DNA from 3 places in the Burkholderia sp. BCC0044 genome. Region 1 is predicted to be linked to each of the others. Evidence: predicted binding sites of a transcription regulator. Region 1 holds the regulator's gene; each other region holds the start of a gene.
What was found. Region 1 encodes FNR, which switches genes on or off when oxygen is low (the NO sensors DNR and NnrR bind a similar motif). Its sites were predicted from a motif close to TTGATNNNNATCAA; they were not measured.
Positions count from the first base shown of each region.

Region 2: HWX14_RS22425 (PAS domain-containing methyl-accepting chemotaxis protein) is a predicted target of FNR. The motif match lies at 2,437-2,450, and genes of this name have one in related genera.
Region 3: HWX14_RS13475 (TraR/DksA family transcriptional regulator) is a predicted target of FNR. The motif match lies at 2,654-2,667, and genes of this name have one in related genera.

Region 1 is NZ_CADFDO010000003.1:881,187-885,533, forward strand. It holds gene epsC (serine O-acetyltransferase EpsC) at 1-7, opposite strand, end outside; gene HWX14_RS20920 (hypothetical protein) at 145-378, opposite strand; gene HWX14_RS20925 (DUF3005 domain-containing protein) at 657-1,064, shown strand; gene HWX14_RS20930 (universal stress protein) at 1,573-2,040, shown strand; gene fnr (fumarate/nitrate reduction transcriptional regulator Fnr) at 2,144-2,890, shown strand; gene HWX14_RS20940 (LysR family transcriptional regulator ArgP) at 2,939-3,832, opposite strand; gene HWX14_RS20945 (LysE/ArgO family amino acid transporter) at 3,942-4,347, shown strand, end outside.
Region 2 is NZ_CADFDO010000003.1:1,199,660-1,204,006, forward strand. It holds gene pcaF (3-oxoadipyl-CoA thiolase) at 1-813, shown strand, start outside; gene HWX14_RS22410 (DUF523 domain-containing protein) at 914-1,441, opposite strand; gene HWX14_RS22415 (GNAT family N-acetyltransferase) at 1,526-2,086, opposite strand; gene HWX14_RS22420 (hypothetical protein) at 2,083-2,340, opposite strand; gene HWX14_RS22425 (PAS domain-containing methyl-accepting chemotaxis protein) at 2,613-4,157, shown strand.
Region 3 is NZ_CADFDO010000002.1:1,098,132-1,102,478, forward strand. It holds gene ald (alanine dehydrogenase) at 1-113, shown strand, start outside; gene polX (DNA polymerase/3'-5' exonuclease PolX) at 159-1,940, opposite strand; gene HWX14_RS13475 (TraR/DksA family transcriptional regulator) at 2,090-2,482, opposite strand; gene HWX14_RS13480 (undecaprenyl-phosphate glucose phosphotransferase) at 2,872-4,278, opposite strand; gene HWX14_RS13485 (Crp/Fnr family transcriptional regulator) at 4,290-4,347, opposite strand, start outside.

The DNA of each region.
Region 1 (4,347 bases):
TCGACATATGCCAATGCGGGCAGCCGCGCGCGGTTGCGCGGCCGCTAATAAAGTGACGGGTTCCGCAAGATTACCGCGTTTTTTGTCCGGGAGCGGCACCCCGGGGATCGGCCGGACGGCCGACGCCGCTCGCGCGCGGCGGCGTCACATCGAGATGCTGCTCGCGTCGATCCAGCGCACGGCCCAGTCGCGCGCGTGCGCGATCGCGTCGCCTTCGTCGTTGAACTGGAGCTCGATCGGGAAAAACCGGTTCGCCACGAGCTCCCCGTCGCTCGATCGGGAGATCACGACGTAGGGCTTGAACGAACCGTCACTGGCGCGTGCGGGCGCGCAATTCAACAGATAACCGCGGTGCGTGAAGGCAGTAGTCGCTTGCATGAATCCGCCACCTCTAGTCCCTTGCTTTGTTGTTCGCTACCCGTCTTTAAGGGTGCTGCGGCGCCCCGGCGCGGGCAGAGGCGGCGAGACTTCATCCCCTGTCGCCGCTTCGCAGGAAAAGAATCATACTCTGTAGAAAACGCGTCTTCTAGCTGAAATAAATCATGACAAATCAGTGCGCGTCGCGCGACCGCGGCGATCGCCCGCGCGCCTTTTCCCGTCGTGCCCGGAACGGGATTTGCTTCGATCCGGAGCGTGTCGCCGCCAGGAGAGCCGCGATGGAATCCTCCGCTCAAACAGGTCGTGCGCGTCCGCGCAGCATCGAACTCGACAACGACGACACGCACGACAGCACGGTCGACACCGACGGCAAGAATCGCGAAGCGTCGCGCCTCGCCGGCGTCGGGCTCATCTCGCCCGACCAGGTCACGCGCAGCAACGCGTCGCTCGTCAATGCGATGCCGGAAGCCGGCGACGGCTTCGCCGGATTCGACAGCCGCCCCGACGGCAACCATCCGGCGTTCGCGTTGCGCGCCGGCTACATGGTGATCGAAAAAGGCTTCGACACGCCGACTGCGGGTGATGCGCCGTTCGGTCCCGTTCATCGGATGTACGGCAGCGCGTACTGGCCCGGGCACGGCCGCCGGCCGGAGCGCGTCATCGAGTTGACGGCCGTACCGAGATAGCCCGCGCGGCGTTTGAATCGGTCGTTCGTTTGGGAATCGCCATCGGTCGATGGTGGTGAATCGGCGCGGGCGATTGCGCTGCACGCCGATACTCGCTCGCGCGGTGCCGAAGCGAACGATTCGGCGCGTCCGCATCTTCGGCCATGCATGCCGTGCATCGCGTCGACGCACATGCGTTGACCGAAGTCATGGCGCCACGGCGCGATTGCGATTGAATGGCGATGGGTGCGGCGCGTCGACCTGGTCGCCGTGCCGGGTCGCGTCGATGCGCACGCATGCGCTTTCGTCGACGATGCGGCCGATCCATACGACACGCATCGCGCGGTGCGGCATGCGTCGCGTGCATGGCCATGCACGACAGCGACAGGAGCCGCGCGGTCGTGCGACATGACGGGCACCTCGCTGCACGATCGTGCCCGTTGGTTTACTCTGCCTCGCAGCATTGCGCATTGCCCGGCCCCATCGGCCATTCGACCGACTTCGTTTCAACCCGCCACTCGGAGACACTATGTACAAGCGTATTCTGGTTGCCGTCGACGGCAGCGACACGTCCCGCCATGCGTTCGATGCCGCGCTGGCGCTCGCGAAAGCGCACGGCGCGGAGCTGCAGCCGTTCTACGTCGTCGAGAACGCCGCGATCTACTACAACGTGCCCGGCTACGATCCGTCCGTGCTGCGCGATCAGCTCGTCGCACAGGGCAACACGCTCGCGCAGGATTTCGCGAGCCGGATGCAGGCCGCCGGCGTGAAAGGCGAAACGCGGCTGAACGAAGCGACGTCGCTCAACGACGTATCGTCGCTGATCCTCGACGGTGCGAAAGCGTTCGGCGCCGATCTGCTGGTGCTCGGCACGCACGGCCGCCGCGGCTTCCGCCGCCTCGTGCTCGGCAGCATCGCCGAACAATGCGTGCGCCACGCGACGCTGCCGGTGCTGCTGATCCCGGCGGCCGCCAGCGCCGACGAGCCGGCTGCCTGAGCGGCGTTCGGCACGCGCGGCCGGTCGCGACGTTTTGTCACCCGACGGCGGCAACTTGCGGTGGGACAATGATTTCGTCGATTCAACGCCGGAGTAAACGATCATGCTGACGCCCGTCGCCACCCGCCCCGCCGCCACGCCCCATGCCGGTAGCTGGGCTCCCCGCCAGGCCGCACACTGCTCGTCGTGCGCGATGCGGCACCTGTGCATGCCGCAAGGCCTGGCGCCCGAAGCGCTCAGCCGCCTCGAATCGGTCATCTGCGCGGCCCGCCCGGTCAAGCGCGGCGAAGCGCTGTTCCGCGAAGGCGACGCATTCGACAACCTGTACGCGGTGCGCTCGGGTTCGCTGAAAACCGTCGCGACGCGCCATGACGGCCGCGAACAGGTCACGGGCCTGCACCTCGCCGGCGAAGCGCTCGGCCTCGACGGCATCTGCGACGACACGCACCCGCGCACCGCGGTCGCGCTGGAAGACAGTTCGGTCTGCGTGATTCCGTACAGCGCGCTCAAGACGCTGTGCTCGGAAGCCGGCTCGATGCAGTTGCGCATGCACAAGCTGATGAGCGAACAGATCGTGCGCGAAACGTCGCAAACGATGCTGCTCGGTTCGCTGAATGCCGAGGAGCGCGTCGCCGCTTTCCTGCTCGACGTCTCGTCGCGCTACCTGAAGCGCGGCTACTCGCCGTCGGAATTCAACCTGCGGATGACGCGCGAGGATATCGGCAGCTATCTCGGCATGACGCTCGAAACGGTCAGCCGCACGCTGTCGAAATTCCAGAAGCGCGGCCTGATCGAAATGCAGGGCCGCCACGTGCAGATCGTCGACTTCGACGGCCTGCAGCACGTCTGACATCGCACGGCGCGCACCTCGCGCGCGCCGCCTGCATCACCTCGCCGGTCAATCGAGAAACAGCGCGGCACGCGTCTTCAGCGCCGCGCTGAAATCGTCGAGCCAGCCGATCGACAGACGCCAGCTCTGCCAGTACAGATCGATGTCGATGGTGCGCCCGCGCGACATGTCGATCAACTCACCCGCCGCCAGTTGGCGGTCGACCATCCGGTCCGGGCACATCCCCCATCCCAATCCCGTTTCGCATGCGCGCAGATAGCCCGCGACGTGCGGTATCCAGTGCTGCGGCGGATCGAGATCCGCGCGCGTCACGCGCCGGATGAAACGCGCCTGCAACCCATCCTTCGGATTGAACATCACGCACGGCGCGCGGCGCAGCGCATCGCGCGTGATCCCCGCATCGAAATAGCGGGCGTAGAACGCCGGCGAGCACACCGCGCGATAACGGATTCGCCCGAGCCGCTCCGACCGGCATCCCTGGATCGGCTCGGCCTGCGCGGTCACCGCGCCCTGCACGCTGCCGTCGCGGATGCGCGACGCGGTGTAATCCTGATCGTCGATCACGAGATCGAGCAGCGTCTCGCGCGCCGTGCAGAACGGCCCGACTGCGTCGATGAACCACGTCGCGACGCTGTCGTCGTTGACGGCCACGCGCAACGTCGGCCACGCGCTCGCGATCTGGCCCGGCAAGGCGGGCATCCGGCCGCCCAGTTCGGCTTCCAGCAACTGCACGCGCTCGGTATGCCGGCACAGCAGCGCGCCCGACGTGGTCGCGACACACGGCTGCCCGCGCTTGACGAGCACGCTGCCGACCCGCTCCTCCAGCAGCTTCACGCGCTGCGACACGGCCGACGGCGTGACGTTCAGCTCCTTGGCCGCCCGCTCGAACGAGCCGTGCCGGATCACGGCCGCGAGGGCATCGAGCAACGCGTAGTCGAGCATTAGATTTCCTTAATCCGCATTAGGTGATTTAGCTTCTCTTATTTCCGTGCCGACCGCAGACTAGCGCTACCCGATTGATTCGTCTACTGCTTCCACGGCTGTCCCCATCATGAACTGGCTTGCTTTTTCCCACGGCGCCGCACTGTGCGCGTCGCTCATCGTCACCATCGGCGCGCAGAACGCGTTCGTGCTGCGCCAGGGCATCATGCGCTCGCACGTCGGCAAGATCGTGCTGCTGTGCGCGGTGTCCGACATGATCCTGATCGGCGCGGGCGTCGGCGGCGCATCGGTGCTCGTCGAGCGCTATCCGACCTTCGTCCACGCGGTGCTGTACGTCGGCCTCGCGTATCTCGCATGGTTCGGCATCAACGCGCTGCGCCGCGCGTTCAAGCCGGGCCACGACACGCTCGACGTGCGCGGCGACGCGGTCGCGCCGCCGCCGCAGGGCACGCTCGCGATCGTGCTGATGACGCTCGCGTTCACGTGGCTCAACCCGCACGTGTATCTCGACACGT
Region 2 (4,347 bases), 320 kb from region 1:
GCGAGCGCGTTCGCGCGCCAGGCCGACATCTACGATACGACGATCGGCTGGCGTTTCGTCAATCCGCTGATGAAACAGCTGCACGGTGTCGATTCGATGCCGGAAACCGCCGAGAACGTCGCGGTCGACTACAACATCAGCCGCGCGGATCAGGACCTGTTCGCGCTGCGCAGCCAGCAGAAGGCCGCGCGGGCGCAGCAGGACGGCACGCTCGCCGAAGAAATCGTGTCGGTCACGATTGCGCAGAAGAAGGGCGATCCGCTGGTCGTGTCGCGCGACGAACATCCGCGTGAAACGTCGCTCGAGACGCTCGCGAAGCTGAAGGGCGTCGTGCGCCCGGACGGCTCGGTCACGGCCGGCAACGCGTCGGGCGTGAACGACGGCGCCGCCGCGCTGCTGCTCGCGAACGAGGCCACCGCGAAGCGCTTCGGCCTGACGCCGCGCGCCCGCGTGCTCGGCATCGCGACGGCCGGCGTCGCGCCGCGCGTGATGGGGATCGGCCCGGCGCCCGCCACGCAGAAGCTGCTCGCGCGGCTCGGGATGACGATCGACCAGTTCGACGTGATCGAGCTGAACGAAGCGTTCGCATCGCAAGGTCTCGCGGTGCTGCGCATGCTCGGCGTCGCCGACGACGATCCGCGCGTGAACCCGAACGGCGGCGCGATCGCGCTCGGCCACCCGCTCGGCGCATCGGGTGCGCGGCTCGTGACGACCGCGATGTATCAGTTGCATCGCACGAACGGCCGCTTTGCGCTGTGCACGATGTGCATCGGCGTCGGCCAGGGCATCGCGATCGCGATCGAACGCGTCTGAGCGGCGTGATAGGGTGAAGCGGCCGGATACGCGCCGCTTTACCGCTGAGCTGTTTCCGCCACGAAGGGCGGCACGAGGTTGCTCGTGCCGCCCTTCGTCGTTAACCGGCCTGCGACAGTTGCCTGAGGCGCGCGTCGAGCGCGTCGATCTCGGTGTCCGCGAACACCTCGATGCCGTGCTCGCGCAACAGCGCGGCCGTGACGCCGGCGCCCGCGTGCCGCCGGCTCTCGAAACTTCCGTCGTAAATGAACGTGCTGCCGCACGACGGGCTGCCGTCCGCGAGGATCGCGAAGCGGCAGTCGTGTGCCTGTGCGACGGCCAGCGCGGTCCGCGCGCCGGAAACGAATGGGGCCGTCACGTCCGCGCCGTTCACGTCGACGATGCGTGCGTGCCCCGCCAGCACCTGCTGCCCCGATGCGCCGCCGGCGATTTCGGCAGGCGGGCGCGGCACGCCGAGGCCGCCCGCGAGTTCCGGGCAGACCGCGACGAGACGCCCTTCGCGCTGCCACCGTTCGAGCGCTTTGTGCGCGGCGCTCTTCGCCGAGCCGTTGTAACGGACCGGATGGCCGATCACGCACATGCTGACGAGGATCTTCGGCGTGGCGGGCGGTGGCGGGTCGTTCTTCAATGTCGCGCTCCGTGATGGCTGATGGCGTCTGATAGCGGCTGTGGCGGAGCGGAAAATTCTACGCGGCATCCGCGTGCCGGGCTGTCAGGCCGTCGGCCCTTCCAGGTGAATGTCCTCGGGCTCGAGCGCGTAAAGCTCGGGATCGGGCGCCGTGCTGACCGTGAAGCCGAGCCGCAGGTAGAAGTCGATCGTGCGCCGCGACGGCGTCGCCGACACGTACAGCCGCTCGGCGCCCATCGCGCGCGCCTGCGCGCGGGCCGCGCGGTAGAGCTGTTCGCCGAGCCCGCAGCCGCGCCAGTCGTGGCTCACGTGCAGGAACTTCAATTGCAGCATGTCGCGCCGTGGGCCGAGCGGCCGGCTGTCGACGATCGCCGCCGCGACGAGCCGCGCGCCGTCGAACCTGCCGAGAAACCAGCCGCCGCGGTCGTGGCAGTCGAGCAGGATCGGCGTGTAGTGGTCGGCTTCGCCGTCGGGCCAGCCGGCCACGTCGTAGAACTCGGGCACCAGATGCAGCGCGCCGTCGCGCAGCACGTACAGGTGTTCGATGATTTCGCGCCGGTCGATGGTCCATACGAGCGGTACGTCGTCGCGCGCAAGCGGGCGGGCCGACAGCGCGTCGCGTTCGGCGGCGGTGCGGCGCGTCATGCGGCGATCCGGTGCGCGGCGATGGCGATCATCAGCGGCAGGCGCGGCATGCCGTCGGGCGAGGCCGTCCGATGGCCGGCCGGTTCGCGTTGTTCCGGAAACCGCGTGGCGCCGCCACGACGGAAAAACGCGGCCTGACTGAGTTGATGGCGGTCATACACAGTCGTCACCGTAGTCGAGGACAGCCGATTCAGTTCATGCAATGCCTTTTTCATCGAATTCGGATTCGGGTGAAATGGAGCGGGATAGGCCAATCGTTTCGCCGCATGCAACGGCTGCCGGTATTGTCAATGCCATGTGGCGCTTCGTGACAGACAAATAAACGTGCGCGGTGATTATCGCCGGATTATTTGATCGAAATCATGGCAATGGCCGAATCGTCGGTTTTACGCGCACCAGGATTAAGGTTTCCCGGTGAATTGCCGACAGTAAGGACGAGAGTGTCGTAAAGCGATCTACCGTTTTTCGGCTACTGAGCGCGATTTCAGCGCGGCGCGGACGATAGATCCGCCTTTCGGAGCCTTGCATGCGCAACAACCAGCCCGTTACCCAACAGGAATTCGATTTTCCCGACGACGTCACGCTGATGTCGACAACCGATGCCGACAGCATCATCACCTACGCGAACACGACGTTCGCGCACGTAAGCGGCTTCTCGACCGAGGAGCTCGTCGGCCAGCCGCACAACGTGGTGCGTCACCCGGACATGCCGAAGGAGGCGTTCGCCGACATGTGGGCGACGCTGCGGCGCGGCGAGCCGTGGACCGCGCTCGTGAAGAACCGCCGCAAGAACGGCGATCACTACTGGGTGCGCGCGAACGCGATTCCGGTGATGCGCAACGGCGCGCCGCAGGGCTACATGTCGGTGCGCACGAAGGCGCCGCGCGACGAGAGCCAAGCCGCGGACGCGCTGTATCGCGCGTTTCGCGACGGCAACGCCGGCCAGCGCCGATTCCACAAGGGGCTCGTCATCCGCACCGGGCTGCTGCGGATCGCCTCGCTGCCGCAGACGATGTCGGTGCGTGCGCGCGTTCATGCGGCACTGTGCGTGCTCGCGCCGGCCGTCGTCGGTGCGGGGTGGACTTTCGGGCTGACCGGCGGCGGGCTCGCGGCGTTTGCCGGCGTGACGGTCGGCGTGGCGGCGGCGGCCGGCTGGTGGCTCGACGCGCAGATCGTGCGGCCGCTGAAGCGGCTGCACGAGCAGGCGCTGAACGTCGCGACCGGCGAGAGCCGGCGCGGCGTGCGGATGAACCGCGTCGACGAGATCGGCATGACGCTGCGCACGATCAACCAGCTCGGGCTGATGTTCCGCTGGCTCGTCGACGACGTCAGCGAGCAGGTGCACAACGTACAGCGCGCGAGCAACGAGATCGCGCAGGGCAACAGCGACCTGAGCGCGCGCACCGAACAGGCCGCGTCGAGCGTGCAGCAGACGGCCGCGTCGATGGCCGAGATGACGGCCACCGTATCGAGCAATGCGGAGACGGCGCTGCAGGCGAATCAGTTGTCGGTGTCCGCGAGCGATGCGGCCGAGCGCGGCGGGCAAGCGGTGAGCGAGGTCGTCACGACGATGAGCGAGATCACCGACAGCTCGCGCAGGATCGCGGACATCATCGGCGTGATCGACGGTATCGCGTTCCAGACCAACATCCTCGCGCTGAATGCGGCGGTCGAGGCGGCGCGCGCAGGCGAGCAAGGGCGCGGCTTCGCGGTGGTGGCCGGCGAAGTGCGCGCGCTCGCACAGCGCAGCGCGAACGCGGCGAAGGAGATCAAGACGCTGATCGGCGCGAGCGTCGAGCGCGTCGAATCGGGCGCACGGATCGTCGATGGGGCGGGCAAGACGATGGAGGACATCGTCACGCAGGTGAAGCGCGTGTCGGACCTCATCGCGGAGATCAGCTCGTCGACGGCCGAACAGAGCACGGGCGTCGCGCAGGTCGACCAGGCAGTCGTGCATCTGGACAACATCACGCAGCAGAACGCGGCGTTGGTCGAACAGAGCACGGCGGCGTCGGAAAGCCTGAAGCAGCAGGCGACGCGGCTGGTGGATGCGGTGAACGTGTTCAGGTGATGGGCGAAACGTGCGCGACGCGCGGCTTCGATCGATGCATGCCGGGTGTCGCGCGCGGCGCATATTCAGGTTTGCGGATTCAATCGAATGGCATCAAGCGGGAAATGTCTCCCGGCAATGCATTTTTGTTTTATCCATAAACAAAGTATTCGATAAAAACAAGATGATGCATTTTTAATGCATATTTACC
Region 3 (4,347 bases), on a different contig from region 1:
ACGATCCGCATCTGCGCGCGGGCCTGAACGTGTGCGATGGCCACATCACGTACGAAGCGGTCGCGCTGGCGCTCGGCCTGCCCTACGTCCCGGCGACCGGCGTGCTCGCATGACCCTGCCGGCATGAGTTGAACGCATTGCGGCCGGCCGTGTTGCGTTCACGCGCCCGTCGACCGGCTCCGCTTCGCGCCGCTGCCCGCCCCGCTGCCCGCACCGCCCATCGTGCGCGCCAGCAGCGGCCGCAGTTGCGCGAGCGTGCGCGTGTTCAGCACGTCCTGCCGCGTCAGCCAGCCGCGCCGCGCCTGATCGACGCCGAACGCGAGGTTGTCGAGCGCGTCCGCGCTGCACGCATCCGAGCCGATCGCGACCGGCACGCCGGCCTTCGCGGCCTCGCGGCACCAGACGTCCGGCAGGTCGAATCGCCGCGGCAGCGCATCGAGTTCCACGAAACAGCCGCGCGCGGCGGCCTGCGCGAGCACGCGCGGCACATCCAGTTCGCATGCGTCGCGCTCGCCGAGCACGCGGCCGGTCGGGTGCGCGAGGATCGAGAAATGCGGATGGTCCATCGCGCGCAGCATGCGGTCGGTCTGCGCGCCGCGCGGCAGGTCGAAGCCGTCGCGTACCGCGCCGACCACGAGATCGAGCCGGCCGAGCATCGCGTCGGGCACATCGAGGCTGCCATCCTCGCGAATGCCGGCTTCCACGCCCTTGAGCAACACGAAATCGTCGAACGACGCGTTGATGCGATCGATCTCGTCGAGCTGGCGCGCGAGCCAGTCGAAGCCGTTGCGATCGCCGCCGCCGGGCGGTGCGCGGTCGGTGACGGCCAGGTACACGAGCCCGCGCGCACGCGCGGCGGCGGCCATCGCGCGCAGGCCGTCGCGGCCGGCCGATGCGTCGGTATGCGCATGCAGGTCGCCATGCAGATGCTTGCGCTCGACCAGCGCCGGCAGCGTGCCGGCACGCGACGCATCGATCTCGCCGCGATCCTCGCGCAATTCGGGCGGCACCTCGTGCAGCCCGATGGCCGCGTAGACCGATGCCTCCGTCGCACCGGCGATCCGCTCGTCGCCGCGAAACACGCCGTATTCGTTGATCTTCAGGCCGCCGGCCTGCGCGATCCTGCGCAGCGCGATGTTGTGCGCCTTCGATCCCGTGAAGTAGACGAGCGCCGCGCCGAACGCATCGGCATCGACGACGCGCAGGTCGACCTGCAGGCCGTTCGCGAGCATCACGCTCGACCGGGTCTTGCCGTGCGCGAGCACGCGCGCCACGTCGCCGTAGCCGACGAACGCTTCGGCGACCGCCGCCGGCTCGCGTGCGGTGACGAGGATGTCGAGATCGCCGACCGTCTCGCGGCGGCGGCGGAAGCTGCCGGCCGGCACGGCCTGGCCGACGCCGGCCACCGCACGCAGGCGTTCGAGCAACGGCATCAGCGCATGCGCGGCGTCGGGCAGCAGGAAGCGTTGCGGCTCGCGCTGCAGGCGATCGTCGATCGCCTCGAGCAGGTGCGCTTCGGTTTTCGCGCCGAAGCCCGGCAGCTCGCGCACATGCCCGCTCTTCGCTTCGGCGCGCAGCTGTTCGAGCGAATCGACGTGCAGCGCGTCATGCAGCGCCTTCACGCGTTTCGCGCCGAGCCCGGGCACATCGAGCAGCTCGACGATCGCGCCCGGCAGCGCATGACGCAAGGTCTGCTGCAGCTCGCAGGTGCCGGTCGCGGCGATCTCGCGCAGCTTCGACGCGAGATCGGCCCCGATCGACGGAATCTTCCCGAGATCGTCGCCGTTCGCGATCATCGTCGGGATGTCGCGGCCGTAGTCGGCGATCGTGCGGGCGGCGTTGCGGTACGCCCGCACGCGAAACGGGTTGGCGCCCTGGATCTCGAGCATGTCCGCGATCTCGGCGAATATGGCCGCGCATTCGGCATTGTGGATCGGCATGATCGGCGTGGCTCCCTTCCACTTGGATGGCGCCGCGCGCCAGCGCGACGGCGTCTGCCCGCCCGGCGCCGTTCGTCGACGCCGCCGGGCGCCCGTAGGTCATCCTACGCCGGCCGCGCGTCACGTGCAGCGCGGTTGGAGTCGCGACGTCAGAGCGACGCGCGCGGTGTCGTCGCGTAGCGCCGTTCGTAGAGCGTTTGGCAATGCGCGCAGCGTTCGGCGGTCGGGCGCGCCAGCAGGCGCTCGTAGGCGACCGAGCCGTCGCAGTCGATGCATTCGCCGTAACTGCCGTCGCGCATCCGCTGCTGCGCGCGGCCGATCGCGCGCAGCTCCGTCAGCTTCATGCCGATCAACGCATGATCGACGTCGACGAACAGGTCCGCGTTCGCCTCGTCGCCCTCGTCCGGCGCCGCGCCGGCAAGGTCCGCATAGGATTCCGACGCGCGCTGGTCTTCGCTCGTGCGGATCTCCGCACGCAGCGCCTGCTCGCTCTCGTTCAGCCGCTGCTTCAGCGTCTGCCGTTGTTGTGGGTCGAGCGACATGGCCGTCTCTCCTGTTCCGGGTTCCGCGCGAAAAAGAGCGGCGCGCGGTATCGCGCCGGGTGCGCGGCGCACAGGCATGACCTGTGCCGTCGCATCCGGACGAACGGGCGGCCGGACACGCGAAACGCCGGACGCATGCGACGCAGGATAAACCCATTGAACACGCGTGTGTTGACCGGAATCAGCGTGCCGGTCAGGCAGCGCCAGCCCTGCGAAAACTGGGGACGGACGAGCAATCCCGACCGGCGGCACGCGTCGCGAAGCCGGCCGCCACAACCGCAGCGCAGCAATTTCCGGCGCGGACACCACGCTTCTTGCCGTGCCCGCGAACCGGCATCACGCCGTCGATACGATCGCCCGCGCGGCGCCTCCTCGATGATTCGTCATCCTCAGAACGCATTGCGCCCGATGAAGCCGCGCACCACCGTCATCAGGATGATCTTGATGTCGAACCAGAAGCTCCAGTTCTGCATGTAGAACAGATCGAACTTCACGCGCGCCGCCATCGCCTCGACCTTGCGCGTCTCGCCGCGATAGCCGTTCACCTGCGCCCATCCGGTGATGCCGGGCCGCACGCGGTAGCGGTACATGTAGCAGTCGATCAGTTGCCGATACAGGTCGTCGTGTTCGATCGCGTGCGGACGCGGGCCGACCACCGACATCTGCCCGAACAGCACGTTGAAGAACTGCGGCAGCTCGTCGAGCGACGTACGCCGCATGAACGCGCCGACGCGCGTGATGCGCGAATCGTTGCGCGACGCCTGCCGCAAGACGCCCGGCTGTACGCGATGCACGCGCATCGTCCGGAACTTCAGGATGTCGAACTCACGGCCGTCGACGCCCTTGCGGCGCTGCCTGAACAGCACCGGCCCCGGCGACGACAGCTTGACCGCGATCGCCAGCATCGTCAGCAGCGGCAGCAACGGAATCAGCACGCCGAACGCGAACAGCCGGTCGAACGCGAACTTGGCCCACAGCTCCGGCGCGGAGCGCGGCGTGGTCGCGAGATTGATCGCCGGCATGCCGAGCACGTCGGTCGCGGAGCGATCGACCACCGCCATCTGCCGCACGTCGGGCAACAGCCGCAACTCGACGAACTCGTCGCGCAGTTCGCGCACGATGCGCTGGATCCGCCACTCGTGCGACATCGGCAGCGTGAGCCAGACCTCGTCGATGTCGCCGCCGCGAATCAGGTCGCGCAACGTGTCCCAGTCGTCGATCACCGGCACGCCGCCGATGCCGCCCGCGGCGGCCTGCGCGTCGTCGTCGAATACGCACGCGGCCACGAACGGGCCGTTCGGCGCGAGCTGCATCCGCTCGATCGCCACGCGCCCATATGCGGTGGCGCCGACGACGGCGACGCGGCGCTGCCGGGCGCGCGGATCGTCACGCGTCAGCGCGAGCGCCAGCAGCGCCGCACGGCCGAGCAGCAGCGCGGCGTCGCCGGCCAGCACCGTGCGCACGATCCAGCGGGTCGTGACCGTGCCGCCGCGGTTCATGATCCACATCGTGCCGGCCACCGTCAGCACGCTCGCGCACACCATCGCGACCGTCGTGTGCGTCAGCACGTGCGCATCGCCCTGCACCGCCACGCCGCCGCGCACGGTGCGCAGGTAGCGCGGCAGCAGCGCCGCCGTCAGCACGCACAGCAGCGCGATCGAACCGCGCTGCGCGTCGGACAGGTCATGCCAGCCGAGACCCGACGCCACCTGCGCGACGAGCGCCCCGGTCAGCACGAGCACGACGTCGGCCGCCGCGATCGCGGCACGCCGCATCGCATTCGTTCCACCGGACATCGACCGCATCGTCACGCACCATGGGCGGGGAATCCGCAACGCTCTTCCGGCATGCGCGGGCGAATCGTC